One region of the Peribacillus sp. NJ11 genome, then DNA from elsewhere that is predicted to be linked to it. Evidence: a T-box and tRNA genes for the amino acid it is inferred to sense, from the RefSeq annotation. Region 1 holds a T-box; the other holds one or more tRNA genes.
What was found. The T-box of region 1 lies ahead of glyQ (glycine--tRNA ligase subunit alpha). A T-box ahead of a tRNA ligase gene usually reads a tRNA of that ligase, here a tRNA-Gly.
Positions count from the first base shown of each region.

Region 2: it has a tRNA-Gly gene. The T-box ahead of glyQ (glycine--tRNA ligase subunit alpha) is inferred to sense a tRNA for this amino acid. The anticodon was not compared.

Region 1 is NZ_JAUCFO010000001.1:2,952,356-2,968,691, forward strand. It holds gene QUF86_RS14555 (hypothetical protein) at 1-262, shown strand, start outside; gene yqfC (sporulation protein YqfC) at 389-673, shown strand; gene yqfD (sporulation protein YqfD) at 689-1,876, shown strand; gene QUF86_RS14570 (PhoH family protein) at 1,880-2,842, shown strand; gene QUF86_RS14575 (HD family phosphohydrolase) at 3,034-5,208, shown strand; gene ybeY (rRNA maturation RNase YbeY) at 5,205-5,681, shown strand; gene QUF86_RS14585 (diacylglycerol kinase family protein) at 5,659-6,036, shown strand; gene cdd (cytidine deaminase) at 6,075-6,473, shown strand; gene era (GTPase Era) at 6,466-7,395, shown strand; gene QUF86_RS14600 (YqzL family protein) at 7,495-7,638, shown strand; gene recO (DNA repair protein RecO) at 7,672-8,424, shown strand; T-box leader at 8,483-8,659, shown strand; gene glyQ (glycine--tRNA ligase subunit alpha) at 8,760-9,656, shown strand; gene glyS (glycine--tRNA ligase subunit beta) at 9,643-11,712, shown strand; gene ccpN (transcriptional regulator CcpN) at 11,875-12,513, shown strand; gene QUF86_RS14625 (pyruvate, water dikinase regulatory protein) at 12,530-13,351, shown strand; gene QUF86_RS14630 (YaiI/YqxD family protein) at 13,852-14,307, shown strand; gene dnaG (DNA primase) at 14,359-16,164, shown strand; gene rpoD (RNA polymerase sigma factor RpoD) at 16,200-16,336, shown strand, end outside.
Region 2 is NZ_JAUCFO010000001.1:222,432-238,767, forward strand. It holds gene QUF86_RS01070 (sensor histidine kinase) at 1-1,157, shown strand, start outside; gene QUF86_RS01075 (response regulator) at 1,162-2,109, shown strand; gene QUF86_RS01080 (FecCD family ABC transporter permease) at 2,194-3,141, opposite strand; gene QUF86_RS01085 (FecCD family ABC transporter permease) at 3,198-4,208, opposite strand; gene QUF86_RS01090 (iron-hydroxamate ABC transporter substrate-binding protein) at 4,276-5,196, opposite strand; gene QUF86_RS01095 (ABC transporter ATP-binding protein) at 5,147-5,995, opposite strand; gene nfsA (oxygen-insensitive NADPH nitroreductase) at 6,294-7,043, opposite strand; gene trmL (tRNA (uridine(34)/cytosine(34)/5-carboxymethylaminomethyluridine(34)-2'-O)-methyltransferase TrmL) at 7,134-7,622, opposite strand; gene QUF86_RS01110 (amidase domain-containing protein) at 7,690-8,547, opposite strand; gene queG (tRNA epoxyqueuosine(34) reductase QueG) at 8,743-9,882, opposite strand; gene QUF86_RS01120 (B3/B4 domain-containing protein) at 9,989-10,657, shown strand; gene tsaA (tRNA (N6-threonylcarbamoyladenosine(37)-N6)-methyltransferase TrmO) at 10,879-11,349, opposite strand; tRNA gene QUF86_RS01130 (tRNA-Gly) at 11,775-11,848, opposite strand; gene QUF86_RS01135 (YbjN domain-containing protein) at 12,033-12,446, opposite strand; gene QUF86_RS01140 (FUSC family protein) at 12,613-14,565, opposite strand; gene QUF86_RS01145 (NADP-dependent oxidoreductase) at 15,049-16,077, opposite strand.

The DNA.
Region 1 (16,336 bases):
TTTTGAAGTAATCGATGAGACGAATAACGAAGCGAACAAAAGGATTGCGGAGCTTAGACGGCTTCAGCAGAAGTACGATCAAGAGCGTTTATATCAAAAAGCGAAGGCAGATCAAATTACATCAGCGATATCTGATAATAACAGTCCGGTCTATCGCAAAGGACCGTCTTTTGGGAAAAAGCAGCTGATTGATGGCATCATCATGTCAGAAGTGCTGGGACCGCCAAGGGCGAAGCGAAGTCTTCAGCGGTCCAGAAGGTAATTCGGCACCCCGGGCCTTTTTCAGCCTGTCCTTGGTGCATGAAAAAAATAGACTTTCATTCCCTTATAATTTTGTGCTAGAACCCTCTTTCATTTCATACATTGAGATGAAAGGGGGTTCTTTTTTATGGCACGCAATTGGGGAAAAAAAGTGAAACAGCTTATGACCAAAACAATGGACCTTCCGCAAGATGTCATGATGGACCTGCCGCGAATTACTATGATCGGACAATTACATATTTATATTGAAAACCATCGTGGCTTATTGGCTTTTACAGACAGCGAAGTACGATTGATGCTGAAAAATGGGCAGTTGCTGATAAAGGGAAACGCCTTTGTCATAAAGACGATTTTGCCGGAAGAAATCATGCTCGAAGGCAAAATTGACAAGGTTTATTTTATCAATGAATGATCCCGGGAGGTCTCCATGAAAAACCAATGGACAAACTATTATACAGGCTATGTAAAAGTGAAGGCTTATGGCAAAGGTGCAGAACGGCTGATAAATATGCTGACGAGAAGGGGGCTTCATATCTGGGAAGTGAAGCGCGTCGGCAGCGAGGCCCTGATTTTCCATATGGATGTCAGGGATATCCCTAAACTCCGTCAGGTCATGCGAAAGAGCGATTGTAAAGTAAAGTTCATGCAGGGAAAGGGTTTCCCTTTCCTAATGAAGAGAATTATGAAAAACAGCGGGTTTTTAGTGGGTCTGATCGCTTTCCTGCTTTGCATATTTGTACTTTCCAATATGGTATGGGGCATCGAGGTGCAAGATGCCAAGCCGGCTACCGAGCATGCCATCCGAAAAGAATTGGACAAGATGGGTGTGAAGATCGGTAAAGTACAATTCTTTGTTGATGATGTGGATACGATTCAGCGTAAGCTGTCGGACCGGATTGGTGCATTGACATGGGTAGGGGTAGAGCTAAAGGGAACGACATACCATTTCCGGGTGGTTGAAAAACGGCAGCCTAAAGAGGTCGAGAAAACATCTCCACAAAATTTGGTCGCTTCCAAAAAAGCGATCATCACTGATATGTTCGTTGAAAAAGGACAATCTATAGTAAATGTGAATGATTATGTAGGAAAAGGACAGCTTCTTGTTTCGGGACTTATTGGAAAAGAGGATAAACAGGAAATTGTATCAGCCCAGGGAGTAATAAAAGGGAAAACGTGGTATAAAGCGAAAGTGGATGTGCCGTTAAAAACCAAGTTTTCTGTTTTTAACGGAAATGAAACGAGCAGGCACTTTTTGAAAATGGGGGACTTCTCCCTGCCTGTTTGGGGATTCAAGGACCCAGGTTATGAAAAACAGGTAAAAGAAACGACAGTGAGGCCGTTTCATTTTCTTCAATGGGAACTGCCCATTTCCTATAAACAGGTGACCTTAAGGAGCAAGGAAGATATAGTTCGAAGTTATACGGAGGAAGAGGCTGTGAAGGAAGGCAGGAAAATGGCTAAAGCGGAATTGAAAAAGCATTTAGACGAGGAAGATGAAATCGTCGAAGAAAAAATTTTGCACGAAAGCATGGAGAATGGTAAAGTTAAATTATCTATACATTACCAAGTTATTGAAGATATAGCGATTGGACAGCCAATCATTCAAGGAGACTAACGAATGGCAGATGATGTGAAAGTAATTAAGCTGGAAATAGAATCACCTAATGAAGCAATCGCTTTATTGGGCAATGGAGATTCAAATGTAAAAGTGCTTGAAGAGGAGCTTGGGATTTCCGTCATTACCCGGGGTGAAGCGGTGAGTGTTGCCGGGGAAATCGAGCGGGTAACGATGGGGCAGGATATCCTTAAGGCACTATTGACAGTGATCAGAAAAGGAATTGCAATCAGTTCCAGAGATGTGCTTTATGCGATTGAATTGGCTAGGAAAGGCACATTGGAGTATTTCGGAGAATTATATGATGAGGAAATCGCTAAAACGGCTAAGGGGAAATCCATTAAAGTCAAAACTATCGGCCAGAGATACTATATCCAGGCAATAAAGAAACAAGACCTGGTATTTGGAATTGGGCCTGCCGGTACAGGGAAGACCTATCTTGCTGTGGTGATGGCAATCAATGCATTGAAAAATGGACATGTTAAACGGATCATCCTGACACGGCCTGCCGTCGAAGCGGGCGAAAGCCTCGGTTTTCTGCCTGGTGATCTGAAAGAAAAGGTAGATCCTTATCTACGTCCGCTGTATGACGCTCTCCATGACCTTCTTGGGATGGAACAGACCCAAAGGATGATAGAGCGCGGAACGATCGAAATAGCTCCTCTGGCTTACATGAGGGGCCGTACGCTTGAAGATGCCTTTGTCATATTGGATGAAGCTCAAAATACGACAGAAGCCCAAATGAAGATGTTTTTGACCCGGCTAGGTTTCGGATCGAAAATGGTCATTACGGGAGACCGGACCCAAATTGACCTTCCAAAAGGCATGAAGTCAGGTCTGGTCCGGGTAGAAGAGATTTTGAAGAATATTAAAGGCCTTTCCTTTGTTTATTTTGAACAAAGTGATGTAGTGAGGCATCCGCTTGTCGCCAAAATCATTACTGCTTACGAGCAGGCGAAGTCATAAGAAAAAATCCGCCATTTTCAATCGGCGGATTTTTCGTGATGTGTCGAAATGACCTATCTTTTCGGTGAAAAAGTGGATATGGATCGAAAGAAGCTTTACATTTATTAATACGAGGTGAAAATTTATATGAAAACTGTTATGATTTTACATATCTAGAATAATAAACATCATTTTTTTTAGGAGGACCTTCCTTGAATCGTATCCAGAAATTTTTCACTCAAATAAAAGGGCTGTTGGTCCATCGTTTTTTTCAAGTGCTATTGTTTATCATACTTGGTTTGATAGCTTATGGGTTAATGTTCTCCAACGTAAAGCCGGAAAGGGTCCAGGTAGAGCTTTTTAAGCCTGCGGAACAAACAATCCGTTCAACCAAGACCGTGGAAGATACCTATAAGACGGAACAGGAAAAAGAAGAGATTTCAAAACAGGTGGCCGATGTTTATTCTTTAAAAAAAGAATATGCCAAAAATAAAGTCGACTTGATTTCATCCATTTTCGATTCAGCGATTGAGGTGAATAAAGAAACGGACCCCGATGAAGATCATAAAGAAGATGAGGGAAAAGAAGATAAAAAAGGGACCGTAAAGACGGATGCTCAAAAAGTATCCATATTAAAAGAAAAATTGACCGATGAAGTCAATAAAGATATTGAGGAATCCGTTTTTCTGGCTTTAGTGCAGGCGGATGAAGATGAGTTGAAAATTGCGAAGGATTCAACCATTACTGCCGTGAATAATGTGATGAGCTCCCGGATCGCTGCCAGTGACGTCGAAAATGCCAAGAAAAAGGTTGTAGAGGAATTGGGCTATATGAGCATCAATGGCGATATGAAAAAAGCCTCCAATTCCCTTGCCCGTACGGCAATCATTCAGAATGTGTTTTTCGATAAGGACAAAACCGAGGAACAGCGAAGGAAAGCGATCGAGAGCGTGGAGCCGATCAGGATCCTCCAAGGACAGATCATCGTTGAAGAAAATCAGTTAGTGGACAGGGATGTATATAGGCAGCTGGAATTGGCAGGCTTTTTAAATACCGAGTCTACCATCTACCCGTATATCGGCCTGCTGCTATTCATCTTTCTGACCATTGGCGCTTTTTATTACTTTTTCCACTTTTCCATTTCAAAAAAGGACAACAAGTACAATCAGTTATTGATCTTCAGTCTTGTCTTTATCCTTTCAATGGCTACCATGAAAACGGTCAGCATTCTGGCCGACCTTAAAAATTCGAATTTGGAATACATTTTCCCGGGTGCCATGGCGGCGATGCTCATCAAGATATTATTGAATGATAAGTTAGCGGTAGCCATGATCATATTGTTAGGTTCGTATGGTACGATTATATTTAATGGTGATACACCTGGAAATCTGGATTTCTCGATGGGGCTTTATATCATTTACGGGGGATTGACGGCAATCATCATCTTATCAAGACCCAATTTCAAATCAAAGGTGTTGGTAGCAGGGCTGCTATTGTCTTTAATCAATATCGCATTTGTTTTTTCTCTCATTTTTATTATGGACGGCCATTATACTAGAATGGAGTATTTATATTATGCTGCTGCTGCCATGGGTTCCGGAGTGGGCTCAGCCGTTTTGACAATGGGGCTGTTGCCGTTTTTCGAGGCTGGTTTCGGGATTTTATCATCCATTAAGCTTATCGAGCTTGCGAATCCCAATCATCCGTTACTGCGGAGGATCTTGATTGAGTCTCCTGGGACGTATCATCACAGTGTAATGGTCGCCAATTTGGCGGAATCTGCTTGTGAAGCCATCGGGTCGAATGGATTGCTGGCAAGGGTCGGCAGTTATTATCATGATATCGGTAAAACGAAGCGGCCGCATTTCTTCATCGAAAACCAGATGAATGAGGAGAATCCGCATGATCGGCTGCAGCCGGAAACGAGCAGGGATATCATCATTGCCCATGCCGTAGATGGCGGGGAGATGCTGCGCAGTCATAAATTCCCGAAAGAGATTGTGGATATTGCAGAGCAGCATCACGGGACCACTTTATTGAAATTTTTCTACCATAAGGCAAAAAAACAGGATGAAGCCACACTGGAAGCAGCTTACCGATATCCCGGGCCAAGGGCGATAATGAAGGAAGTAGCTGTCATAGGCATTGCCGATAGTGTGGAAGCTGCAGTGAGATCGATGCAGCATCCAACGCCAGAGAAGATAGAAGAACTGGTAAGTTTCATCATTCAGGATAGGATTCAAGATGGTCAATTTGATGAATGTGACATTACTATGAGAGAATTGAGTATCGTTAAGCATTCCTTATGTGAATCGCTGAATGGTATCTTCCACTCCAGGATTGAATATCCGGAGACGGATAAATTAGGACAGAAGGTGAAAGAATGATTTTAGCTATCGATTTAATGGATGAAACGAACGAAGTAACTGAAGAGGCCCAGCGACTTGTTGAAAGCATTTTGCAATTTGCTGCAAAAAAAGAAAACATTGAAAAAGATACCGAGCTGTCTGTTACATTTGTAGACAATGAGAGAATTCGGGAAATCAATAAAGAATATCGTCACAAAGATTCAGCTACCGATGTCATTTCTTTTGCACTAGAAGAAATGGGAGAAGATGAAGTGGAAATTGTCGGGGCGGAAATGCCACGCATGTTAGGCGATATCATCATTTCGATTGAACGGACGAAAGAGCAGGCTGAAGAATATGGTCATTCTTTTGACCGTGAACTTGGATTTTTAGCGCTGCATGGTTTCCTTCATTTATTGGGATTCGACCACATGAATGAAGAAGATGAAAAAGTGATGTTCACTAAACAAAAGGAGATCTTGGAAGAATATGGACTTTCAAGAGAAGGGTAAAAAAAGGTATCCTTTATTAAAAAGTTTCTCTTTTGCCTGTCAGGGAATTTTGGAGGCTGTTCGAACGGAACGCAATATTAAGATTCATTTCGCGTTAACGGCAATCGTCGTATTCTTTGGCTGGTACTTCTCGTTGAATGGGATGGAATGGCTTTTCATTTTGGCAGCCATTGCCGGTACGATTACGTTAGAGCTCGTTAATTCAGCGATTGAAAGGGTAGTTGACCTGGTGACGGATCAAATCCATCCCCTTGCCAAGCAGGCAAAAGATATTGCAGCCGGAGCTGTATTCATATATGCTATATTTTCTATAATAGTTGGATTGATTATCTTTTTGCCTAAGTTTGGCCTGTAGGTTGCCGAATGGTACTCAATTTGAAAGGAAGATGTGAATTGAATACGAATGAATTGATTGTTGAAGCTAAAAAAGCAAGGGAAAAAGCATATGTGCCTTATTCCAAATTTAAAGTGGGGGCAGCCCTTTTAACCGCTGATGGGAAGGTCTATCATGGTTGTAATATAGAAAATGCTGCATACAGCATGTGTAATTGCGCCGAAAGGACCGCTTTATTCAGCGCTTATGCCCATGACGATAAAAAATTCACTAAACTTGCAGTAGTGGCAGATACCGATGGTCCCGTTTCTCCATGCGGGGCGTGCAGGCAGGTTATTTCAGAACTGTGCGAACAGGATATGCCGGTTGTTTTGACCAACTTAAATGGAGATATAAAAGAACTAACAGTAAAGGAATTGCTTCCAGGAGCTTTTTCACCGGAGGATTTAAATGGATAAATTATTTGACGATACACAAGTAAAAGGTTACAAATCAGGTTTCATTTCGATTATTGGACGACCTAATGTTGGAAAAAGTACGTTTCTTAATCGTGTCATCGGTCAAAAGATCGCCATTATGAGTGATAAACCGCAAACAACAAGAAATAAGGTTCAGGGTGTACTAACACAAAACGATTCACAAATGATTTTCATTGATACACCCGGCATTCATAAACCAAAGCATAAGCTTGGTGACTTCATGATGAAAGTGGCAACGAATACATTGAAAGAAGTCGATTTGATTCTCTTCATGATCAATGCGACTGAAGGGTACGGACGCGGTGATGAGTTTATCATCGAAAAACTTCAATCCGTAAAAACGCCTGTTTTCCTGGTTGTAAACAAAATCGATGCGATGCATCCAGATGATTTACTTCCGATCATTGAGAAATACCAACAGCTTTACCCTTTTGCGGCAGTCGTTCCGATTTCTGCGCTTGAAGGAAATAACGTCGAGACATTGCTTGAACAAATCAAGGAACACTTGCCTGAAGGTCCCCAGTTTTATCCAGCTGGTCAAGTGACCGATCACCCGGAACGTTTTATCATTTCCGAATTGGTCCGCGAGAAGGTGCTGCACCTGACACGTGAAGAAATTCCGCATTCAGTGGCTGTTGTCATCGATTCAATTAAAAAAATGGATAACAGCGATACAATTAATGTCATGGCGACGATCGTTGTCGAACGTGATTCACAAAAAGGCATTGTCATCGGAAAGCAAGGGAAGATGCTTAAAGAAGTCGGCAGCCGTGCCAGAGTGGACATCGAAAACTTATTGGGCTCGAAAGTTTTCTTGGAACTGTGGGTAAAGGTACAGAAGGATTGGCGTAACAAAGCCAGCCAGCTTCGTGATTATGGTTTCAATGAGAGCGAGTATTAATTAACAAAATTTACGCGTCATGAAAGTTTGGAAAACGGTCAAGCTAATCATATGGTCGGATATTCATATTGCTAGTTAAAAACGAAAGGTGGGCTTTATATGTTGGATTTTACCTGGGAATTATTTAGTGAAACAGGTAATGTGGACACCTATTTGCTGTTTAAGGAGATAGAAGTCGAAAGACAGGAAAGACACTTGGTATTGAATGATGAGCTAGCAGAAATTGATTTTCCTGTTTCATAGGTTAGTCTTGGCGAGCATGGGTGGTGTCTTGGTATGCTCCAAAAATGTGAGGGCATTGTCATAAGGCGAACTGCATATGGAGAAAATAACAAAATCATTACTATATATACCCGTGAGCTAGGAAAAATTGGCGTTATGGCCAGGGGAGCCAGTAAACCTAACAGCAGGCTTTCTGCCGTCACACAGCTTTTTTGCTCCGGGTATTTTCTTATAACCACATCAACCGGACTCGGAAGTCTTCAGCAAGGCGAAATGGTCGATTCACTCCGTTTCATAAGGGAGGATCTTTTTGCCACTGCTTATGCCTCATATATTGTTGAATTGCTTGATAAAAGCGTCGAGGATAAGAAACCGAATCCATATTTGTATGAATTGCTTTCGCAAACCTTGCATTACATAAACGAGGAATATGACGCAGAGGTTTTGAAATTCATTTTTGAAATGAAGATGCTGCCCGTCAATGGGATTAACCCAGTGCTGAATCAGTGTGCCGTATGTGGTGAAACGGAAGGGGAATTCTCCTTTTCGCTTCGGGAAGCGGGCTTTATCTGTCACCGCTGTCTGGGGAAGGACCCTTATCATTATAAAATTTCACCTGCAGCCGTCAAATTGCTGCGGATCTTTTATTATTTCGATTTATCAAGGCTCGGAAACATTTCCGTCAAGCCTGAAACGAAAAAAGAACTGCAAAAAATCATCGATGCTTATTATGAGGAATATTCTGGTCTGCATTTGAAATCAAAAAAGTTCCTGAAACAGATTGATACGATGAAAGATATGTTTTAGGATCTGACCTATTGACATTCCATGCTAGTTTGTATAAAATTCTAATCATCAAAATAAGAAGATTGCGTTGATGGAAAAGAGTATCTGTCATTCTCCATAAAAAGCGAACCCGGGACGGTGGAAGCCGGGATATGGATTTACAGGGAAGGGCGTTTCCGGAGCATGTTGCTTTGAAAAGAGGCCGTTTTATAAACGGCAATTAGGGTGGAACCGCGGGTATACTCTCGTCCCTATGCATTTCGCATAGGGACGGGAGTTTTTTGTTTGCCAAAATGTGAATGGGTTCCGAACCTTTAATTTTCAAAGAGCCGTTTTAAATAACCTGGAGGTGTACGATGAATATTCAAAATATGATTTTAACGTTACAAAAGCATTGGTCTGAACAAGGCTGTATATTAATGAATGCTTATGATGTCGAGAAAGGGGCAGGAACGATGAGCCCATACACGTTCCTGAGAGCCATTGGACCTGAGCCATGGAGCGTTGCTTACGTGGAGCCATCCCGCCGTCCGGCTGACGGTCGTTATGGTGAGAATCCTAATCGACTGTATCAGCATCATCAGTTCCAAGTGATCATGAAACCCTCGCCTGACAATATCCAAGAGTTATATTTGGATTCCCTGCGTGCATTAGGGATTAATCCGCTTGAGCATGATATTCGCTTTGTGGAGGACAATTGGGAAAACCCATCACTAGGGTGTGCTGGTCTTGGTTGGGAAGTTTGGCTAGATGGAATGGAAATTACGCAATTTACATATTTCCAACAAGTGGGCGGCCTTGAATGTAAACCGGTTTCCGTGGAAATTACATATGGGATCGAACGTCTCGCCTCTTACATTCAAGATAAGGAAAACGTATTTGACCTAGAATGGACAGAAGGATTCACAGTTCGGGATATATTTGGACAGCCGGAATACGAACATTCAAAATATACATTTGAAACCTCCGACCTTGATATGCTGTTTCAACTTTTCACGATGTATGAAAAGGAAGCGCATCGCCAAATGGAAGAAGGGCTTGTACATCCTGCCTATGATTATGTTTTGAAATGTTCACATACATTCAACCTTTTGGATGCGAAAGGTGCCATCTCGGTGACGGAAAGAACTGGATATATTGCCCGGTGCCGTAACCTAGCGCGTAAGGTTGCCAAAACCTTCTATGAAGAGCGGGAAAAATTAGGCTTCCCGATTCTTAAAGTGAAAGGGGAGAATACAAATGAGCAAGCGTGATTTGTTATTGGAAATTGGATTGGAAGAGCTGCCAGCCCGTTTTGTGACAGCATCCATGAAACAGTTGTCAGATAAAGTGCAGCAATGGCTAACGGAAAAAGCGATTGATTTCGGAACGGTTGAAGCCTTTTCCACACCAAGACGTTTGGCCATATTGGTGAAAGAAGTGGAAGAATCACAAAAGGATATCGAAGAAGAAGCAAAAGGACCGGCTAAGAAAATCGCTTTGGACAGCGAAGGCAACTGGTCTAAAGCCGCATTGGGATTCGTCAGGGGCCAAGGCATGACTTCAGAGGATATTTATTTTAAAGAACTCAAGGGTGTGGAATATGCCCATGTGAATAAATTCATAAAAGGACAGCAGACTGTTCAGCTTTTATCCGAGCTGCAGGAAATCATCAGTGGTATGACGTTCCCGAAAAATATGCGCTGGGCCAATCAAGAGCTCCGCTTCGTCCGTCCGATTAAATGGCTGATTGCCTTATTCGGGAATGACGTAGTGCCATTTAGCATCGCTGATGTGGAAACGGGCCGTGAAACAAAGGGACACCGTTTCTTGGGCGATAGCTCAATCATCGAGCAGCCGGATCAGTACGAAGAAACGTTAAAAGAACAATTTGTAATGGCGGATCCAGATAAACGCCGACAAGTTATTTTAGATCAGATTAAAGGGCTTGAGCAGGAAAAGGGTTGGATTATCCCAGTCGATGAAGAACTGCTTGAAGAAGTGAATAATTTGGTAGAGTATCCAACGGTGTTATTTGGACAATTTGAGGAAGAATTCCTTGAGCTTCCAGCAGAGGTATTGATCACATCAATGAAGGAACACCAACGTTATTTCCCTGTTAAAGATCAGGACGGGAAGTTGCTTGCTTTCTTTGTAACCGTACGTAACGGGGACGATCGCCATTTGGATAAGGTTTCTAAAGGAAATGAAAAAGTCTTGCGAGCCCGACTATCGGATGCAGCATTCTTCTATAAAGAAGATCAGAAAAAAGGGATTTCGGAAGCTTTGAAAAAGTTGGACAGCATCGTTTATCATGAAGAAATTGGTACATTGGCCGAGAAAGCTGCCCGGGTAACTGCAGTGACCGGTGCCCTTGCTGATGCTTTGAATTTAAAGGCAGAAAAAGAAATGGCGCTTCGTACAGCAGAAATTGCCAAGTTCGATTTGGTGAGTCATATGGTTTATGAATTCCCTGAATTGCAAGGGTATATGGGTGAAAAATATGCGCTCCTAAAAGGAGAAGCCAAGGAAGTGGCCGCGGCTATCAATGAACACTATATGCCAAGGCATGCGGATGACAATGTGCCGCCTTCAGTCATTGGAGCGGTTGTGAGTTTAGCTGAAAAAATTGATACTTTGGCTTCATTCTTCGCTATTGGCGTCATTCCGACAGGTTCCCAGGATCCATACGCTTTAAGAAGGCAGGCGAGCGGTGTCGTTCAAATTCTAGCTGAGAAGAAATGGAATATCCCTTTAGAGGAGCTTATTGTTTTAGGCCTTAAAGGACTTGAATCAAAAGGCATCTTAAAACGTGAACTTGAGGAAGTTAAAGCGGATATGTTCACATTCTTTAAAGCCCGTGTCAAACACCTACTGCAAGAACAGCAAATCCGTTACGATTTGATTGACGCAGTTCTGTTAAATGAGATCGGTTATATCCATTCCATCGTGGAACGGGCACACGTCTTGGATGCTAAAAAAGACGAAGAAGGCTTTAAAGAAAGCCTGGAAGCTTTGAGTCGCGTTATGAACATTGCAGTAAAATGTGACAATAAAGTGACGGTCGACCCTAGTGCCTTTGAAAATGATCAAGAAACAGCGCTATACGAAAAATTCCAAAAAGTAGCCATGCGTTATACTGAATCTAAAGACGAGAATGAGCGCTTTGAACAGCTTGTTTCTCTCCAAACGGAAATAGAGTCATATTTCGAGAATACAATGGTCATGGCGGATGATGAAGCAATCCGTAATAACCGTTTATCCCTTATGAAGGAAATCAGTGATTTGATTGCAGGCTTTGCTGCCATGAATAAAATCATCCTTTCATAATTGAAAGGATGTATGGAAATCGGAAACACTTTAAATAAGGGTTTCCGATTTCTTAAAAAGATAAATGGTCAATAAATAGGACAAACATGCCCTTATTAAATAATTTAGTATATAATTATTAAATGAATAACTTTTGTTACTTTACTCTGCGAAAGCAGTGGGGTGGTGATTATAATCCAACTGAATAAGCGTCAGGAACATATTTTACAAATTGTAAAAGAGAACGGACCGATTACTGGAGAACATATTGCCGATAGATTGAACCTTACCAGGGCGACCCTTCGTCCAGATCTAGCCATTTTAACGATGGCAGGTTTTCTTGATGCCAGGCCGCGGGTGGGGTATTTCTATACAGGCAGGTCAGGAACACAGCTTTTGACCGACAGCCTTAACCATCTTTATGTACGAGACTACCAATCGATCCCTGTCGTTGTTGACGAGGGCATTTCCGTATATGATGCAATCGTCATGATGTTTTTAGAAGATGTCGGGACCATGTTCGTCGTCGATAAGCACGCATTGCTTGTCGGTGTCTTATCAAGGAAAGACTTGTTGCGTGCGAGTATTGGGAAACAAGAGCTTAACTCCATTCCAGTCAATATCATCATGACCAGGATGCCCAATATTACAATGTGTTCAAAAGAAGACCTTTTGATTGATGTTGCCAAAAAATTGATAGATAAACAAATCGACTCATTACCGGTCGTCAAAGACACAGAAAAAGGCTATGAAGTAATTGGAAGAATTACAAAAACCAATATAACGAAAGCATTCGTAGCTTTGGCTGATGAAGGCTATTAGGGGGCTTGCAAAAGGAATGACGGAGAAAATGAACGGTTCTATTATATATGTTGTATCGGATTCAGTAGGGGAAACAGCGGAATTGGTTACAAAAGCAGCTGCAAGCCAATTCTCGGGATCTGCTTTTTCCATTAAGCGAATCCCGTATATTGAAGATGAACAAAACGTGGATGAAGTGATTTCACTGGCTAAATTGGATGGGGCGATCATTGCTTACACCCTTGTGAAGCCAGCTATTAGAGCGTATATGAAAGCACAGGTCGAAAAAGAAAACCTGTCTGCTTATGACATTTTAGGGCCGCTCATGGACATACTTCAGGAAAGGGCACCAAAAGGCCCGCTTAATGAGCCTGGTCTGGTAAGAAAACTGGATGATGATTATTTCAAGCGTGTTGAAGCCATTGAATTTGCGGTAAAATATGATGATGGACGTGACCCTCGAGGCATTTTACGTGCTGATATCGTCCTTGTGGGTGTTTCACGCACTTCAAAAACACCATTATCACAGTATTTAGCCCATAAACGCTATAAGGTGGCGAATGTACCTCTAGTGCCTGAGGTGGAACCTCCAGAAGAGCTGTTCCTGGTACCTCCTGAAAAATGCATTGGTCTAAAGATCAGTCCGGAAAAGCTGAACCATATTCGCAAAGAACGATTAAAGTCACTCGGGCTCAATGACCATGCGATTTACGCAAATGTTGAGCGCATAAAAGAAGAATTGACATACTTTGATAAAATCATATCAAGGTTGAACTGTCCAATTATTGATGTGACCAATAAAGCTGTTGAAGAAACAGCCAATTTGATTATCAATATTCTTCAAAACAAAGATCGTTGATCCTTATAATTAAGGCAAACAAAATGTGAGCTAGACACTTTAAGTGTCGGCTCACATTTTAATGCAAAGGTCAAAAAAGGGAATATCAAGAATAAGTTGAAAATAATTACATATAATTCCTTTTGGATTCCAAATGTTAACCGTTGATTTGCATGAAAACATAATCGGAATTTAAATGTTGGCATCTTCTAAACAAATAGACTATAATAAAAAATTGTGAGAAAAAAGTAATCTTAAGGTTTAGACTTAATTAATAAGGAATAAACTAAAGGTTAATGAGATGTCAAGGTTTTTATCATAAAAATAATTCGACATGTTCCGTATAATTCAAAATGGGCTTGCCCTATTCAAGGCAAAAGAGGCGCTTTCACTTAAATAAGCAGGTATAATGTTGGCACTATTAAAGGGAACACTTGTGAGCTAATGCTGAAAATTCACTATATCTTCATAAAGTTTAGGGGAGAAAAAGGATTATGCAGAAAGATGTAGAATTAGAAGGTATGAATAATAAACCTACCATACACGTCGATGCCGATGCATGCCCGGTGAAAGACGAGATCCTTCATTGTGCAGGTTTGCACGATGTCGAAGTCTGTTTTGTTGCATCATATAAAAATATGATGAATAACCCTGAAGGTAAATGGGTTTATGTCGATGCAGACAAAGAAGCGGCAGATCTTTATATTGTAAACTCAGTAAAAAAGGGTGATATTGTCGTTACTGCGGACATTGGTTTGGCTGGGACCCTGCTTCCTAAAAGCGTTTATGTTCTTTCCCCAAGGGGAAAAGAATACACAGACGAGAATATTTTCATGCTCTTGGACATGCGTTATCAGTCGGCGAAACTCCGCAGGCAGGGTAAACATACCAAAGGGCCGAAAGCATTCACAAAGGAAGATCGTACAAGTTTTACAAATAAACTTTTGAAAACTTTGTCGAACTTTGCAGGGGATTAGGAAACAGTATCGAATTAGAAACTATCACCAATATTGCAAGGTGGAAAAATGATAAATGGCCGTATAGAAGATGAGAAAATTAACCAAATTCGCGAAGCTGTTGACATTGTTGATTTAATTGGGGAGTATGTCCAGCTGAAGAAGCAAGGACGCAATTATTTTGGCCTTTGCCCTTTTCATGGTGAGAACTCTCCCTCGTTTTCCGTTTCAACGGAAAAACAAATCTTCCACTGTTTTGGTTGTGGGGCAGGCGGGAATATTTTTACCTTCTTGATGGATATAGAAGGCTACAACTTTGTGGAATCTGCAAAAGTTTTAGCTGAAAAAGGAAATGTTCCTTTGGATGTTGAAATGAATAAGGATTCCAAGCGTTCTAACATGCCCGCAGGATCGCAGCAAATGGTTGAAGCCCATGATCTGCTGCGGAAGTTTTATCATCATCTCCTCGTTAATACGAAGGAGGGGCAGGATGCCCTCGAATATTTACTTAAACGCGGGTTTACTGAAGAGACGATAGAGAAGTTCCAAATTGGCTACTCTTTGGATTCATGGGACTTCGTGTCCAAGTTTCTTTTAAAACGTGGTTTTCCAGCGGAATACATGGAGCAGGCAGGGCTTATTATCTACAGGGAAAAAGACGAGTCATATTTTGACCGTTTCAGAAATAGAGTCATGTTTCCAATTATGGATCATCAAGGAAATACGATTGCGTTTTCAGGGAGAGCGATGGGGGACGATGAGCCCAAATATTTGAATAGTCCTGAAACGCCAATCTTTAATAAAAGTAAAACTTTATATAATTTCCATCATGCAAGACCTCACATACGAAAGAAAGAACAAGTAGTCATTTTTGAAGGCTTTGCCGATTGCATTTCAGCTGTTCGAGCAGGGGTAGAGAATTCGGTCGCTACAATGGGGACTGCCCTGACGGACCAGCATATCCAGCTTTTAAAAAGAAATACTGATCAGATACTTATTTGCTACGATTCGGACTCTGCGGGATTGAATGCAGCCAATCGTGCAGTTAATATGCTTCAGGACCATGAGTTTTCCGTGAAAGTCGCTCTCATGCCTGATAAGATGGACCCCGATGACTACATAAAGGAATTCGGTGAAAAAAGCTTTGTTTCTGAAGTAATAGGGGCCAGTTTAACCTACATGGCATTCAAAATGCATTATTTGCGTCGAGGGAAAAATGTAAATAATGAAGGAGATCGAATTCAATATATCGAAGAAGTCCTTAAAGAAATTTCGCGATTGCCCAATGCAGTGGAGAGGGATCATTATCTCCGGCAGTTATCCTCTGAATTTTCCCTATCATTGGATGCGCTGGAACAGCAGCAGCGACAGGTGTTCTTTACGGAACGCAAGAAGGGAACACTGCCGCAGCCCGCAACCCAAAAGAAAATGGCCCTGCAATATGAGCATAAGTTAAAGCCTGCTCATCATAATGCTGAAACGAAGTTGATTGCCCATATGCTAAAAAGCAGGGATATAACTTTCAAAATTCAGCAGTTGCTTGGGCAAACGGCCTTTCATGTAGACGAACATCAGGCAATCATCACCTATTTATATGCGTTCTATGAAGATGGACACGAACCGGATACAAGCTTTTTCCTTACTTATTTACCGGATCCAAACTTGAGAAGGATCGTTTCGGAAATAGAAATGATGTCAGTGAATGAGGAAGTTACCGATAAAGAACTGACCGATTGTATAAATCAAGTGTTGAAATATGAAAAGTTGTTAAAGATAAAAGAAAAACAAGTTGAAGAAAAAGATGCAGTGAGACGAAGTGATTATGTCACTGCTGCACAAATAGCCATGGAAATAATTAAATTGCGTAAAATGTTGTAGTCGTTTAGGTGTAAGTCCTGGAAGGAGGGGAACTAATGGCTGAAAAACCAGCACGTTCCAAACAAGTTGATAATGAATTTAGCCTTGAACAGGTGAAAGAAAAATTAATAGAGCTAGGTAAAAAACGAGGCTCTTTGACTTTAGAAAAAATCGCAGAAATGATTGGCGGTTT
Region 2 (16,336 bases), 2.7 Mb from region 1:
TACAGAAAACACCTGCCATTTTTTCAGGCATCTTGACAGGAACAATGGTTGTGGTATTTCGAATCTTAATAGACTTTTTCATGCAGGATAATTTTTCCTGGACTTCTTCTTTCCAAGTCCAATATCCTAGTTTTTTCTTTTATTTCACCTATTCCTTTCTTTTTTCTTTAGTGAAAATACACCGCTTTCAAAACCGATCTTTAGTTATTGGATTTATTGGTCTCATTATCGAAATATTGTCCGACTCTGTAGAATTATTCTTTCAATATATTGTATTAGAAACAACGATTACCTTAGGTTCACTAAATGAGATGATCGTGATCGCATTCGGACACAGTTTTATCGTTTTAAGCTTTTTTAATATGATGAAACTTTATGAAGCACAATCAAGAGAAAAGCAAATCAGAAAACAAAATGAACATATGCTGATGCTCATTTCAAATTTATATGAGGAAACGATTCATTTAAAAAAAACATTAAAAAATGCAGAGAATATTACAAAGAAATCGTATGATTTGTATCGTGATTTAAAAGAACTGGAAAAAAGGGAAAAGCAACCTGATGTTCCTGCACAGCAATATAGTCAAAAGGCTTTGCGTATCGCGGGTGAAATGCATGAAGTTAAGAAGGATAATCAACGAATTTTTGCTGGTCTATCTAAATTGATCTCCAATGAAAGTTTTAAAGATTATATGAATGCTGCTGAACTCTTTCATTTAATTATCCGAATTAATGAAAAATATGCCTTATCACTTGGAAAGGATATTCAATTTGAATACTCATTAGATGGAAATAACCATTCACATTATCATGTATATACCGTATTATCTCTTTTCAATAATTTAGTCGCTAATGCAGTGGAAGCAATTAAAGAAAAGGGAATCATTCGTTTAAGTTTGTGTGAAATTTGCGACAATGTAGAATTTAAAGTGGCTGATAATGGACCTGGTATCCCTCAAAAATATCAGACCGTTATATTTAAACCTGGATTCACTTCAAAATATGATCAATACGGAACACCTTCAACAGGGATTGGACTCTCATATGTTAATGAAGTCGTGAAAGAACTGGGGGGGGATATCCTATTTGAAAATAAGGTTAACGGGGCCCTTTTTTCAATAAAGTTACCAATTCATAAGTTGATTCAGAGAGGATGATTTCATGCGTTTTTTTATAACAGATGACGATTGTGCTATACGTTCAAACTTAAGCCAAATCATTGAGAACGAAGATTTAGGAGAAGTGGTGGAGGAAGCGGAAGATGGAAGTTTATTAGAAGGACATATTTTGAATTTAAAACAAATTGATATATTATTCATTGATTTATTAATGCCAATTCGAGATGGCATTGAGACACTCCGTCATATAAAAAATACATTTAACGGAAAAGTAATAATGATTTCACAGGTTGAATCCAAGGAGCTAATTGGTGAAGCATACTCGCTCGGAATTGATTATTATATTAATAAACCAATCAATCGTATTGAAATATTAACGGTCATTCGAAAAGTTATGGAACGTATCCATTTGGAAAGATCGATCACTAACATCCAAGCCTCTTTAAATAGTGTATTGAGTTTTGAACAGCCAAAAGTTGCTAAATCAAATAATTTCAATGAGAACAGTATAAAAGAAGTGGGCGAATTTCTTTTATCGGAATTAGGAATCGTTGGAGAAAATGGGGCAAAAGATTTAATGGAAATGCTTCAATATTTATTTATGTATGAACGGACTTTTACTTTTAAACAGCATTTCCCGACCCTTAAAGATATCTTTGTGGAAATCACAAAGAAAAAGCTCGGAACATCAGCTGTGCAGGCTGATATTAATCGTGAAATAAAAGCTGCCGAACAGCGAATACGCAGAACCATCAACCAATCGCTGAATCATTTTGCTTCGCTCGGTTTAACGGATTTTTCAAATCCAAAGTTTGAAAATTACGCTTCTAAATTTTTTGATTTCACAGTCGTTCGCCAAAAGATGAAAGAACTGCAAAATGATTCTACAATAGTTCTTACTCCTACCCGAGTAAATACAAAAAAGTTTATTCAAGTATTTTTTTTCGAAGCGAAACGCTTGAATCCAGATGAAATAATTAGATATAGATAACCCATGAATAATAACAAAAAACTACGGAAGTACTCAAAAAGCATAAAATCCCCTGAAAAATTTCAAGGGATTTTAGCTACGTTCTTATTTTTTCAGCAATAAATACATGAAATAAGGAGCACCGATCAATGCAACCATGATACCTGCAGGAATCCCTTCGGGTTCAATTATATTACGGCCTATCGTATCGGCAAGCAACAATAGCCATCCACCGATTAAAATGGCAACTGGAATGAATAATTGATTTCGAGGTCCTACCAATGATTTTGCTATATGCGGAGCCATGAGTCCAATGAATGCAATTCCGCCTGTAACGGAAACAGCAGCTGCGGCCAGTGCGACAGCAGTTATTAGCAATACAATCCGTTCCTTTTCAATCGATACACCCACTCCAATTGCGACCGGTTCACTTAAACCAAGCAGATTCAAACGATTTGCTTTATATAAAGTGAATGGGATAAGGACGATTAGCCATGGCAGAACTGCCCAAATGAAGGGCCAATCCGTGCCCCAAATATTCCCCGCCAACCATTTTGCGATGAAATCGACTTTTGCCCGTTCCGCCGATGAAATGAGGACAATCATCAGGCCTGAAAGCGCCATTGAAAAACCAACCCCAATCAGCACTAACCGAACGGGTTCAAGACCCACCCTTCTCTTAAATGAGAGTATATATATTAAACAGGCCGTCAGTAACGCGCCGATAAAAGCGACAAGTGGAATCATATAAACAAATGAACCTGCGTCAATCGGGAAAAACAGAAAGAAAGCGGCAATGGCTACACCAGCTCCTGAGTTGATTCCGATGATTCCGGGATCTGCTAAATCATTGCGTGTGATTCCCTGTAGAATAGCTCCCGACAGTGCAAGGGCCATACCTGCTAAAAGGGTAATGATGATTCTTGGTAATCGGACGGAAAATAATATGAATTCCTCTTTAAACGTCCCTTGCCCGAAAAGCGTTGGAATCAGTCGCCCAAAAGAAAGGTTCGAATATCCCGAACACGTCCCAATAATGATCGTAATGATAATGAGTGCGGATAATGCACCTAATATCCATCGCTGTTTTTTGACTAATGCTGACTGGATCATGAAAATGCTTTACCTCCTTTACGAACGATTAGGAGGAAGAAAGGTAAACCTATCATCGCAACAACCGCTACCACAGGCGTTTCATATGGAGAATTGATAGTACGTCCGATCGTATCGGCAAGCAACATGAAAGTGGCCCCTAAAATCGCGGACATAGGCAGGATGAATCGATAATCCGTACCCACGATAGCCCGAACCATATGGGGAACCATTAACCCGATGAATACCATATTCCCAACAAGCGCAACGGCAGCACCAGCCAGGAGAATGATGACTACGAAGAGTACCGCCTTTATTTGTGTTGTCTTTTGACCTAATCCTACCGCCACCTCTTCACTTAAGCTAAGTATGGTGAGCTGTCTGGAAAAGAGAAAGGAGATCAGGATGCCTATTAAAATGAACGGGACGATTACACGAAGCTGATCCCATGATGTTCCGATATTCCCGCCTGCAGTCCACATCGAAACATCTTTTGATACTTTGAAATAAATGCCGACACCTTCCGAAACGGCAAATAGGAATGCAGAGACTGCTGCACCAGCCAATACGATCCGTAAAGGAGAAAATCCTCCCTTTTTCATCGCACCTATCCCAAAAACCATGGTTGCCCCCACAGCGGAACCTATAAAACACGCAGTCATGATCCCTAAGTTATTAGCTGTTGGAATAAATGCCAAAGTAATGGCCAGACCCGCATTGGCTCCTGCCGTCAATCCAAGCAACCCCGGATCGGCAAGTGGATTCCTAGTCATCCCCTGCATGATGGCACCAGAAACGGCAAGTGCTGCACCAACAAAGATTGCCCCCACTTCACGAGGGAACCGGATTTCCCGAATGATTGAAATCTTTTCACCGGTAGCATTTGATGTCAGTGCTTGCCAGACATCTCTTACGGTAACATCAGCCGCACCAAATGCCATGGAAATAATGAACATGCCTATGAATACAGCAATCCCTATCATCAGTTTACATATAAATGGGATGAAACGTTGATTTTCATTAGTCATCTGTCTCTCTCATCTCTTTTTTTATAGAATAAAAGGAGAGGAATTGGAATCCCTCTCCCTCGCTGTATTATTTTCCAAGAAAACTTTTTGAAAAGAAGTCTAATTGGTATTCTAATGTTATTGGATCATTGAAGTAGAATTCTTTCGCATTAGCTTCAAAGAGTTGATTGTTTTTAACAGCAGGAATGTTTTTATACGTATCTGTTTGTTGGAATGAATTGTCCTCATCTTTATTATTACTCAAAATCACATAATCACCAGCATAGTCTGCCAGAACTTCTAAAGATAAAGCGAAGTAACCATCTTTCAACGCCGCTTCTTTTACTTTTTCAGGCATTGCCAATTTCATTTCCTGATAAAGGATTTCCGTTCCACGACCCCAATTATCGCCAAATACATAGAACTGTTTGTCAAACTTTTCGAATACCGAAACGGTAGTATCTTCACCGATTTTAGCTTTAATGTCTTCACCGGTCGCTTTTGCACGTTTTTTGAAATCATCCACCCAAGTTTGGGCTTCTTTTTCTTTATTCAAAAGCTTACCAATTTCTATGTGTTGTGTTAAATAGTCCACTTTTCCGTATGTATATGTTACGGTTGGAGCAATTTCCTTTAATTTATCAACATTTTTAATCGTTGATAAACCAATGATTAAATCCGGATTCAATTCGATGATTTTTTCCAGGTTTTCGTCTGTTACTTCCTCGACGTCTTTTAACTCTTTAAAATTCGGGTTCATTTTAGACCAGGAATCAACCCCTACAAGGTTAACATCCAAAGCCATTACATTACCAGCGAAAGTAGATAGTACTAAAACACGCTTAGGATCTGCCGGAACTTCAACAGGACCATTTTCAGATTGATAAGTGATGGTACCTGATTTTTCCTTTTTGGAAGTGGAGCCTTTTTCTTTTTCGGTTGACTCGTTACCACAAGCACTAATAATTAACACTAACAGCAGTATAAACGGGATCATTATCTTTTTCATTTGTTGTCAAATCTCCTTTTAATAAATTGTATGTGCTGCACATTGGTTTGTTCGTTCGTTGATCTCGTCCGATAACCGCATCAATATGGAATACTTCCTTAAGCACTTCATGTGTGATGACTTCTTCACAATCTCCCGCTTTGACTATTTCCCCGTCTTTTAAGGCAATGATATAGTCGGCAAAGCGAGCAGCTTGGTTTAAATCATGAAGAACCATGACAATCGTACGTTCCTGTTCTACATTCAGCCTCTGTAAGAGTTCTAAAACCTCTAGCTGATGCGCCATATCCAAATAGGTGGTCGGCTCATCAAGGAAGATGATTTCCGTTTCCTGGGCAAGGGCCATGGCAATCCAAACACGCTGGCGCTGACCTCCTGAGAGAGCATCCACCGGACGGAACTTAAAGTCTTTCGTGCCGGTCACTTCAAGTGCCCAATCAATCACATCATAGTCTTTTTGGGTTAGACGCCCAAAACCTTTTTGATAGGGAAAGCGCCCATATGATACGAGCTCGCCAACTGTCAATCCGCTTGCACTCTCGGGTGTCTGCGGAAGTATGGCCATTTTTCTTGCAAGGATCTTAGTGCTCTCTTTTGAGATATTCATCCCATCTAAAACAACCATACCTGATTGATTTGGAATGATCCGGGTGATCGCTTTCAAAAGTGTGGATTTCCCACATCCATTTGAACCGATGATCGTTGTGATTTTTTTATCTGGAATTTCCACACTGAGATCTTTTACAATCAAACGTTCACCATAACCAATATTTAAATTCTCTGTATATAGGCGAACCATTTTTTAACCTCCATTTATTGTAAAAAAGATAAGTAAAAAATCAAATGAAAATGATTATCATTATCCATTACTTAATTACTATAATTCTATCTAAATATATTGTCAATAGTTATTTCATGGGTATATAAGGAGTAATTCTGATAGGATTATTGAGCTGAACCGTTTCTTAGCGACAAATGAAAACAATAAAGATCCCGGAAATATTTCTGGGATCTTTATTGTTTAGCTCATGTTCAGGATTTTGGTAAATGTCCCTTATGGGAACGGTAAGAATATTACTAAAAGGTCATTTCATCGATTAATGTTTCTTAAATCCTTGCTTCTCCACATAATCTTTCATGTATAACCTGCTTTTCTTTCCAAGCATGGCAGCCATTTGCTCGGTCCAGGTGTCTTTTCGTTTACCTTTAGTCCGACGCTCGTAATAACTCGAGATCGTTTCATTGTACTCTTCAAGCTGTCCGATGAATTCCTGCTTATCCTCCTGATATCCATTTTCATGATAGATATTGGACTGCGGCAAACGCGGCTTTTTATCAGAACGGTTTTTCGGATATCCGACCACTAGGGCGAATAACGGAATGACCCGATGAGGTATATTCAAAATCTCTGACACTTCCGGGAGATTATTGCGGATCCCGCCGATATAGCAAATGCCAAGATCCATCGATTCTGCGGCCAGTGCTGCATTTTGAGCAGCTAGAGCAGCATCAATACAGGCAACCATGAATTTCTCCGTACTTTCAATCGATTCAGTCAGGTCCGTGTTTTCCATTTCGGAAACCATATCCTGACGATATAAATCAGCACAAAAGACGAATAGATGCCCATTCTTCTCTACATAAGATTGTGGTCCGGCAAGTTCAGCAAGCTTGGCTTTCTTTTCCGGATCGGATACCCCTATGATTGAATACGCTTGAATATAACTTGAAGTCGATGCAGCCTGGGCACATTCCACAATCGTACTGATTTGCTCCTCAGACAATAGCTTGTCCTCAAAAGAACGAATGGAACGGTGATCTAAAATCTTCTCAATAATATGATTCAAAGCTCCCACCCCTATTCAATATGTAAAGTGAAACAAAACAACCATCATCGGGGCTGAATCTACCGCGATGACAGTATGCAGTGATGAAACTCAATCTTTTGTTTTCAAATCCAATTCACGGTAATTTTGCTGTCTCAATGCTTCATAAACCAAGATGGCAGCCGTGTTCGAAAGATTAAGGGAACGTACTTTATCCGTCATTGGAATCCTTAGGCACCTATCCATATTTTCATGGATCAGCTCTTTCGGGAGACCTGTCGTTTCACGGCCAAAAATGAAGTATATCTCACTGTCTTGATCACTGTAATCGAAGCTGGAATGCGGCTGCTCCCCGAATTTCGTTAAGTAATAAAATTCACCGCCGGCATTCTTTTCATAGAACTCTTCCAACGAATCATAATAATGGATCTTTACATTCTCCCAATAATCGAGACCGGCCCTTTTGAGCTGTTTGTCATCCGTTGAGAAACCGAGCGGACGAATGAGATGTAAAGACGTATCCGTCCCTGCACACGTTCTTGCGATATTGCCTGTATTTGCTGGAATCTGTGGTTGATATAAAACTACATGTATTGACACTTCATTTTCACCTCTAGTTTAAACTTCACCTTAATTATAGCATTAAACAAAAAAGACTAAAAACCAATCACCTTCCATCCAAAATCGCAAAGAATTTATAAACGATATTCGGTGTATACCTAGTCGAATCCTCATACGTCCAATACCGGTGTCGGCTGTTCATCGTATGGGCATTCACAAGCGGCATCCCATCCTGATCCTTCGCCGTTACGATCAAGTTATGATCAAACCGCCCATCCCCTTCGAAATCTATACAGAGGATATCACCCAAATTCAATTCCTTGGCCGTCTTCACCTGCTTTGTCCTGATGGCATTCCCGGCTTTAAGCAGATGATATAAAGAATGGGCCGTCGTCCATGTGTAACTCCAGCTTTTCCCTCTTATCCACCAGCCCTTATTTTTGTTTGGCGCCCCCCACATCGGGATTCCTCCCGCATGTAAACATTGTGAAATGTAATTCGTACAATCATCAGTGAATTTATTATAAGCCGGATTGAATTCGTTCCACCAACGCTCGGCATATTGGACGGCCTTCATCCGATCGTACTTATATGCGAGACGATCTGCACCTGGATCAGATTCTGGCGGTACCTCTTCCGTTTCAATGGTGGGAAACAGCTCACGTTCATCCACTATATACCCATTTCGAAACCGAGCCTCCCGTTCTTCCATTTCTTCTTCTATATAAAATGAATCCTCCTGTTTCAATAAATATTGCAGGTGCACATGATAAGTCAGGACAGTCTCCATGTCTTCCTTTCTCTTCGAATGTACCTTGCCTGCAGCATTCACCCGAACAATTTCCGCAGCACGGTTCCTCATCAAATCCTTTTTCAGATGTAACTTCCTTTCACTCCGTTCCTGATTATCGGAAGTATAAAACTCCACTCTTTCTTGTAAAAGGCGTTGCAATTGATTCCTCAAGTTCATGCCCTCCTTCTTACCATCTATGCTAATGTGTATGTATGAGGGCATGGACAAAAACACAACTTCATAAAATGAGGGTTTCAACCCTTTCGAATCTTATAAATATATAGAAAGTTTCCTTGAAGGAACTCGGAATATCTTAAGCAAAAAAGCAGCCCCGTTAATATTAACGGGGCTGCTACGTCTTACATATCATTTTGTTTCCAAGGTAAACTGTAGTCCTTTTTCTATTTCCGCCAATACCTCTTCATCCGTTTCCTTCATTCGTGCTTCTTCCAGTATGGAAACGGCCTGCTCCCGACCAATTTTACCAACTGCCCAGGCTGCCGTTCCCCGTATGACGGGCCGCGGATCATCCTTCATGACCAGGATCAATTCAGGCAATGCCGTTTCATCTTTGAAGTGGGCCAATGCTAAAATGGCATTTCGTTGGATTGGTTTTTTACCGCGCCAAGAGCCAGATACATGGCCGTATGTCTCTTTGAATTCCCGATTTGAAATCGTAAGCAGAGGTTTCAACAGCGGTTTTGCTAACTCGGGGTCGGGTTCCATCTCTTCATGAAGATGAAAATCCATTCCTTTGTTTTTGGGGCATACGGTCTGACATGTATCACATCCATACAAACGATTGCCTATTTTCGTCCTGAACTCATCCGGTAGGAAACCCTTTGTCTGCGTTAAGAACGCAATGCAACGCTTGGAATTTAGCTGACCACCCTGAACGAGCGCACCTGTCGGGCAAACATCGACACATTTATTGCATGTCCCGCATTGATCTTCCATCGGTTGATCCGGTTCAAATGGCAGGTTGGTGATCATGTCTCCCAAGTAGACATAAGACCCGTATTCCGGAGTGATGATCATACTGTTTTTTGCACTCCAGCCAATTCCTGCCCGCTCAGCAACAGCCCGATCTGATAATTCGCCCGTATCAACCATTGACTTCGCCATTGCCCCTGGCACTTTATCTTTAATGAAATCCTCAAGTAACTGCAATTTATTCCGAAGGACGGCATGGTAATCCGTTCCCCACGAAGCCCGACAAAAAATCCCGCGTCGCTCACCTTTTGTACTTTGCGGAGCATCCTTCAATTTCGAAGGATACGCAAGCGCAATCGAAATGATGGATTGCGGTTTATCGAATATCAATTCAGGCCTGACCCTTTTTTCTATATCGGCTTCTTCAAACCCTGACTGATAATCCAGTTCCTGTTGACGTACCAGCCGACCTTTCAATTCGGTAAACGCCGTGGCCGATGTAAACCCGATTTTATCGATGCCGATCTCTTTACTATATAAAATCACTTCTTGCTTGAATGTATTCATATCCATATTAATCACCTACGTTCATTCAGTATTCCCATCGAAGCTTGTATTCATTTCAAACCATTGCTATCTATGATAAACTAATTCCAATCATTTTTGGAGGTGTAACGTCTTGGAAATTACCATATCGGCTAATCTTAGCAGCAAAATCCCTGAATTCAAAGTTGGGATCATTACATATGAAAACATCGAAGTAGGTCCCTCCCCGCAAATGGTGAAAGGAAGACTTCAATTATTTCAGGAGGCTCTTTTCTTCGACCTTGAAGAAAAGGAGTTGACCGACTTTTCCGGCATTAAAGAGTGGCGAGAGATTTTCAAGACCACAGGAACCAACCCGTCACGGTATCGCCCATCCGTGGAAGCCCTTTACCGCCGCGTTAAAAAACAGAATTACTTGACACCCATCCATTCAGCCATCGATTTGAATAACTTCTTCTCCCTTTTATATGAAGTTCCTATCGGCATTTATGATGCGGATAAATTAGCGGGTGACATCTCGATTAAGATTGGCGAGGGAACAGATGGTTATGACGGTTTGAACGGCCGCTTGAATTCCATGGAAAATATGATTACATCAGCCGATCATGATGGTGCTTTCGGAAGTCCATACGTTGATTCAGAACGAACGAAAGTCACCGAAGAGACGAAAAGGGCCATCCAAATCATTTATTTACAACCCAAGACTCCAATCACTGAAGCCCATCAGCTAACGAAATCTTTGATGGACATGTTCCTTGAAATACACGGTGGTGAAGGGACTTACTCGATTGTAGAAGGATAATCAAAATTGAACGGAAATAAACCCTTTCCACAATCGGAAGGGGTCTTTTCATAATTTCCAAGGAACTAGCTAGTATCCTTTTATTTACCCTCTCGTCCACCCCGATAAAGGAGTATAATGATTCCTGAATGGAAGAGCATATAAGAATGATTGAAATAGCAAGATTAGATTTGGACACAGTTAATGTAAGCCAACTACTTGAAATTAATTTCATACTTTTGTTAACCATTACTATAATAGTTTTTCATTACCTCTTTTGACCAATTGGGTTGTTTCACTTGGCCAATCGGGCCAAATTCAGACAAATAAGGTTTAATATCCAATACTGGAGTTCCATCAATGGCATCCAAAGCCCTCACAGTTATCTTTAGACCCTCTACTTTTAACAATTCACATCTGGATACACCAAGCTGATTTGGCCTTGCTTTGGCCCTTTGAGAAAAGATACCTACCTTTGGCCAATCAGTTCGATTTCTTGGATGCCTGGCATTGAACTGAATTTTGTCAGGGTCCACTTTATTCATATAAAATATGACTTCAATATGTGAAAATTGTTCTAATCCAAACAGGCAATCTTCTTTGAATTTGGATTCATCCATAATTATCTCGGAAATTACTTCTCCCCAATAATCATCTTCCAAATTAACTCTATTATTTTGGATTAAACCTATTGGTTCTAAAAGTAGTGACATTTTCGCTTCCCCCTCCATATTCACAATTCAAAATGGATCCATTGAACAAACTTCCCGAAATTCTCCTCTAACCATTAAAGGATCAGGATTTACGCGAAAACATGAAATATATTTACTCTCATTATCAATACTACAAGATTGGGTAGTCGCATTACAAATATTTCCTTCAATACCTTTTATTCAAAGAAGCAATCGCAACAATAAACGTTTGTTTGGACAAAAAAAGCACACCCTTGTTCAAACTGATTCTACTACCGTAGTTAATCAGTTTGAACATGAGTGTGCTGCATCAAAATAGCCACCCTCCTGGATGGTAATTTTGGACAATAAAAAAATTCCACTGTAAACAGTAGAATCCTAGTTATAATATTTAAACGCAAAGCTTCGTTCTCCAGGTAACGAAACCCTACGTTATGAGTATGTATTGGAGCGGGTGAAGGGAATCGAACCCTCATCATCAGCTTGGAAGGCTGAGGTTTTACCACTAAACTACACCCGCATAATCCTTGTAGAACTTTGTCGAATTACCAACAAAATTAATTATATAGTTTAATGTGAAAAAATGCAATAGTTCTTTTTAAAAAAATTTAAATTAATGGATTGTAACGATAATATATTCATTCACTTTAGTAAAGATGTTAAAAAGTCCCCTGATTCAGAGAACTTTTTCATCCTATATTATGTTATGACCATATGACTTCCATTAACCGCGGATAAACCTGCTGTGCCGTTTCAAGCAGCATGATTAACTTCCTGAACGCGAGATCCGGTACGATATCCCCCTCGATGGAGTATGAATACCTAATGGAAATCGTCCCATTTTCTTCATAAAGCTTTGAATACCTAAAATTAGCATTATATTCATTCAACAGTGTATGTACATCCTGTTTCTTTTCAGGATTCTTCAACTCGGCGACATTAAAGCAAAATAAGTCCGCCACATTTTCATCTTCATTGAATGCAAATACTAAAAGGACCTTCCACCCGTCCTTTAACTTTTGCTCAGCTCTAAAAAAGGTGGTGCCATCTTCATTCAACTCATTCATATAGATTTTCTCACTAGTTAAAAAATCACGAAATTTAGCAACGTTTGACATGGTTCATCACCTTTCTCTATGTATTTACATTTTATAATGAAAATTGGCATTTTTACAGAGTTTTTTACAAACATTCCAATTGCATCCTATTAACAGAGGCGAAGAAATCACTCGTTAAATGAATGGGAGCCAAATATGAACTCCCTTATTAGAATCAATAGATTGATTAGCCAGTTGCTTCTCCGCAAAACTGAAGCGCTTCTTGAAGGTCCAAAATTTCCCGGCGGATTTTTGAATATCCTTCAATTTCAGGCACTTCTTTACTAGTATGTGATCTACCTTTATCTGCCGCTATCGCCATGGTTTCGAAAACATACAGCAACTGAGCGAGCTTTCTCTCTGATAGTACTGGCCGTTCAGAGGATTTCAAGCTGGCATTTAGATAATAGCCCATCTGTTCTATCGAAAATATAACGGGCCAAAGAGATTCCAGTCTAGTCTTGTTTTTGTATATCTCACCAAGGGATGCATTGTAGACCGTTAATAGATTCACCATATTTGTTTGCATTTTGTTCCTTTCGCTGCTTTCATCAATTGCAAGGTCATTATCTTTTTCAGAGAACGCCATCAATAATAACTGCCCCTGGCTTCGAATCGTTTTGGCTATCAAATGATTGAGAAGACTGGATGCCGAACGACTTCCGAGCAACAGCGACCCAATAAGACCTATCAAGCTTCCAACGACGATATCGGTTATCCTTACAGTCGCAAAAAAACTGAAATCATAACTTTGAGATGAATATTCGGCCATGATCAATGCTGAAGGGGTAAAAAACATCGCCGCCAATCCATAATTCCGAACGATGAAAAGCTCTGTAATGAATGTCAAACATAAAATGATCAGAACGATGATGAACTCTTTATGAACGGCTGCTAGAATTAAACTTGCTATCAGGAGTCCGATGACCGTCCCGAAAGTCCTTTGGACCGCCCGATGGAATGTGGCGATGATGGTCGAACCCGACATAACGGCCGCACAGGATAAGGGAATCCAGTACGAACGGTTAAAATCGGCGGAATAGGCGATGATGGCAGCAATGGTAAGGATTGTTCCATATCGAACGGAAGAGAGGAAGACAATTGAATTCTTATCGAACGCCCCAAGAAAAATGGTTTTTAAAGAAGGCTTTGAGATGGTTGCTGCTTGATCGATTTTCTTGACAGGTTCATTCATGATGGCATCTGCATTATAAATCTTCATGAATAACTCTTCCACCTCTTCAGTCATTTGGTCAGGTTGAAGGATCTTTTTTTTATTCTTTGTTTTAGATGCAATTGAACCTGCCAGGGCATGAACGGATTGACCTAATTCTTGCGGCAGTACGATATTTTTGTTCAAGGAAATTTCCAGTGCCTTCAAGAATATGGCATTCGCATGTTCATTCAATAAGAACAACCGCTTTAACTCATCTGAACTTCGCCTGTTTGAAAACCCGGCTAACAGTGTATCTTCAGCGAGTTTCATCGCCATTACCGTTCCCTGTCTTGCTTTATTGAATTTCTCGGTTCCCATGGAATCAAAGAATGCCCCCAATTCTCTGTACACCTTTCCCACCGCAAGCGATTCTGGTCCATGAGGGTTGAAAAACCAGCCTAACATACAGATTATCCAAGATAGTGCCCCACCCATTAAAACGAGGCCCCCACGCAACGGGGCCAAACTTTGATCAACTGGCATACCTGTCGCAAGTGCAAAACTCAAGACGAAGAATACCGCCGAAGGACCGGTAATCTTTAATGCACCAAATAGAAAAAAAACACTTGCCCCGATGATTCCCATCATTATGGCTGTTCCCAATTGGTATGGAGCCAAAAGCGTCCCTAAAACAACAGATAAAGCAAGACCCACCATCACAAAGAAAATCTTTTTAGCTCTTTGGTGATACGGTTGGTTAAAAACGTATAAATAAGTGAAACCTCCTATCCCTGCCAGTAAACCGTAAGCTAAATTTCCGAGTAATAAACCAATGAAAACAGGTAAGGCAGCAGCTATGCCTGCACTTAGTGCTTTTATCCAAGGAAATGGATTCTTTTTTATTTCAAAAGCCTGTTTAAATGTCGTATGTATCGCATCTAATTTCAGAGATTCGGAAGAGGACCTGTGCTTATTTTCAACCATTTTCAATTTATCCTTTCATTAATGATTCTATTAACTCTGCAGTGAAAGCTATGTCTGATGAGGTGACTTCTAATAATTAATATCCTTCATATGGATAAAAAGATACAACTAAAGGTAATGAAGGATTATCAGTTTGTAGACAAAAGGGGTTCTATCTAAATTTTAAAACAAAGTAGATTGGAGCGGGTGTGCGAGACTCCTGCGGGAAAAGCGCGTCCAGAGGATACCCCGCAGGCGCAAAAGCGCCGAGGTCGGACCGCCCGCGGAAAGCGAGTGCCTGGAGGCAAAGTTCAAATTGTACAAACTCTTAAAAAAATGTAGGCAAACTCGATTTTCATCGAGTTTGTCTACATTCTGGGATTATATCTTTTTATAAAAAGGAAAACGGCCTTTCCCCGATTGAATATCGAAAAAAGGCCGCTTTTATTATAAGCTGCTTAAAAATCACAACAAAGGCCTGCCTCCGCCGTGTTTCCATAAAACTTATAGTTTAGCGAATTCAGGTTCCGCTACTTTTACAAGCTGTTTACCGAGGTTCGTTCCTTTAAACAAACCTAAAAATGCATCTGGTGTGTTCTCGAACCCTTCAATAATCGTTTCCTCATACTTCAGCTTTCCTTCTTGGAGCCATTTTCCTAAATCCGTCGCACCCTCTTGGAATCTATCGGCATAATTTCCAACTGTGAAACCTTTCATAAGTGCACTCGTTTTGATCATCGCCGATTGCAGACGCGGTCCTAGATCTTTTCCTTCTGCATTATACGAGGAGATCGCTCCGCATAATGGAATTCGGGCATTCGGATTCAAAAGTGTGAAAACAGCATCGGACACCTCGCCGCCGACATTATCGAAATAAACATCGACTCCATCAGGAACAGCATTAGCTAAATCTGCAGTAAAACTATCCTTTTTATAATTTACGGCACTATCAAATCCGAGCTCTTTCGTTAAGTACTCAAGTTTTTCATCTGAACCTGCGATGCCAACAACTTTCGCATCTTTAATCTTAGCGATTTGTCCAACTACTGAACCAACAGCACCAGCTGCCCCTGAAACCACTACAGTTTCACCTTCTTGTGGCTTACCGATATCAAGCAATCCAAAGTAAGCTGTTAAACCGGTCATTCCAAGAATCCCTAAATGAGTTGTGACCGGAGCCACCTTAGGATCAATCACGCGGATTTCCTTTTCAGTGACAACTGTATATTCTGCCCAGTCGATATTCCCAACAACGACATCCCCTTGTTTGAAGGAATTCGATTTGGACTCTACAACTTCAGCAACAACGCCACCCGTGATGACCTTATTCAATTCAAATGGAGCAATATATGATTTGGTCTCCTGCATTCTTCCACGCATGTATGGATCGACGGATAAATATAGCGTCCGTACTAATATCTCATTATCTTTTGGTTTGGGAACTTCACTCTCAACAAAGTTAAAATCCCCTTTCGAAGGCATACCTTTTGGACGGTTTGCCAGGGTGATTATTTGTTGTTTGGTTTGTGTCATCATTCGTTCCTCCTTGGTTTTGAATACGTAATTTCGAAAAGAAGCGTATCACCGATGAAGTTCGTAGGTCAAAGAATATGACTGCCCATTGCTTCCATAACACTCTTTATGTAGCCTTTACTGGAAATCCTAAACTTGCTATGACCTATTATGTCCCATGTTTTTCATTCATATAAAGGTCATGAGCATAATGGCTGAATGAACAAAGGCTTGGTTAATAACCTTTGAGCAAATAAAAAAACCGTTTATTTTGGTCTAC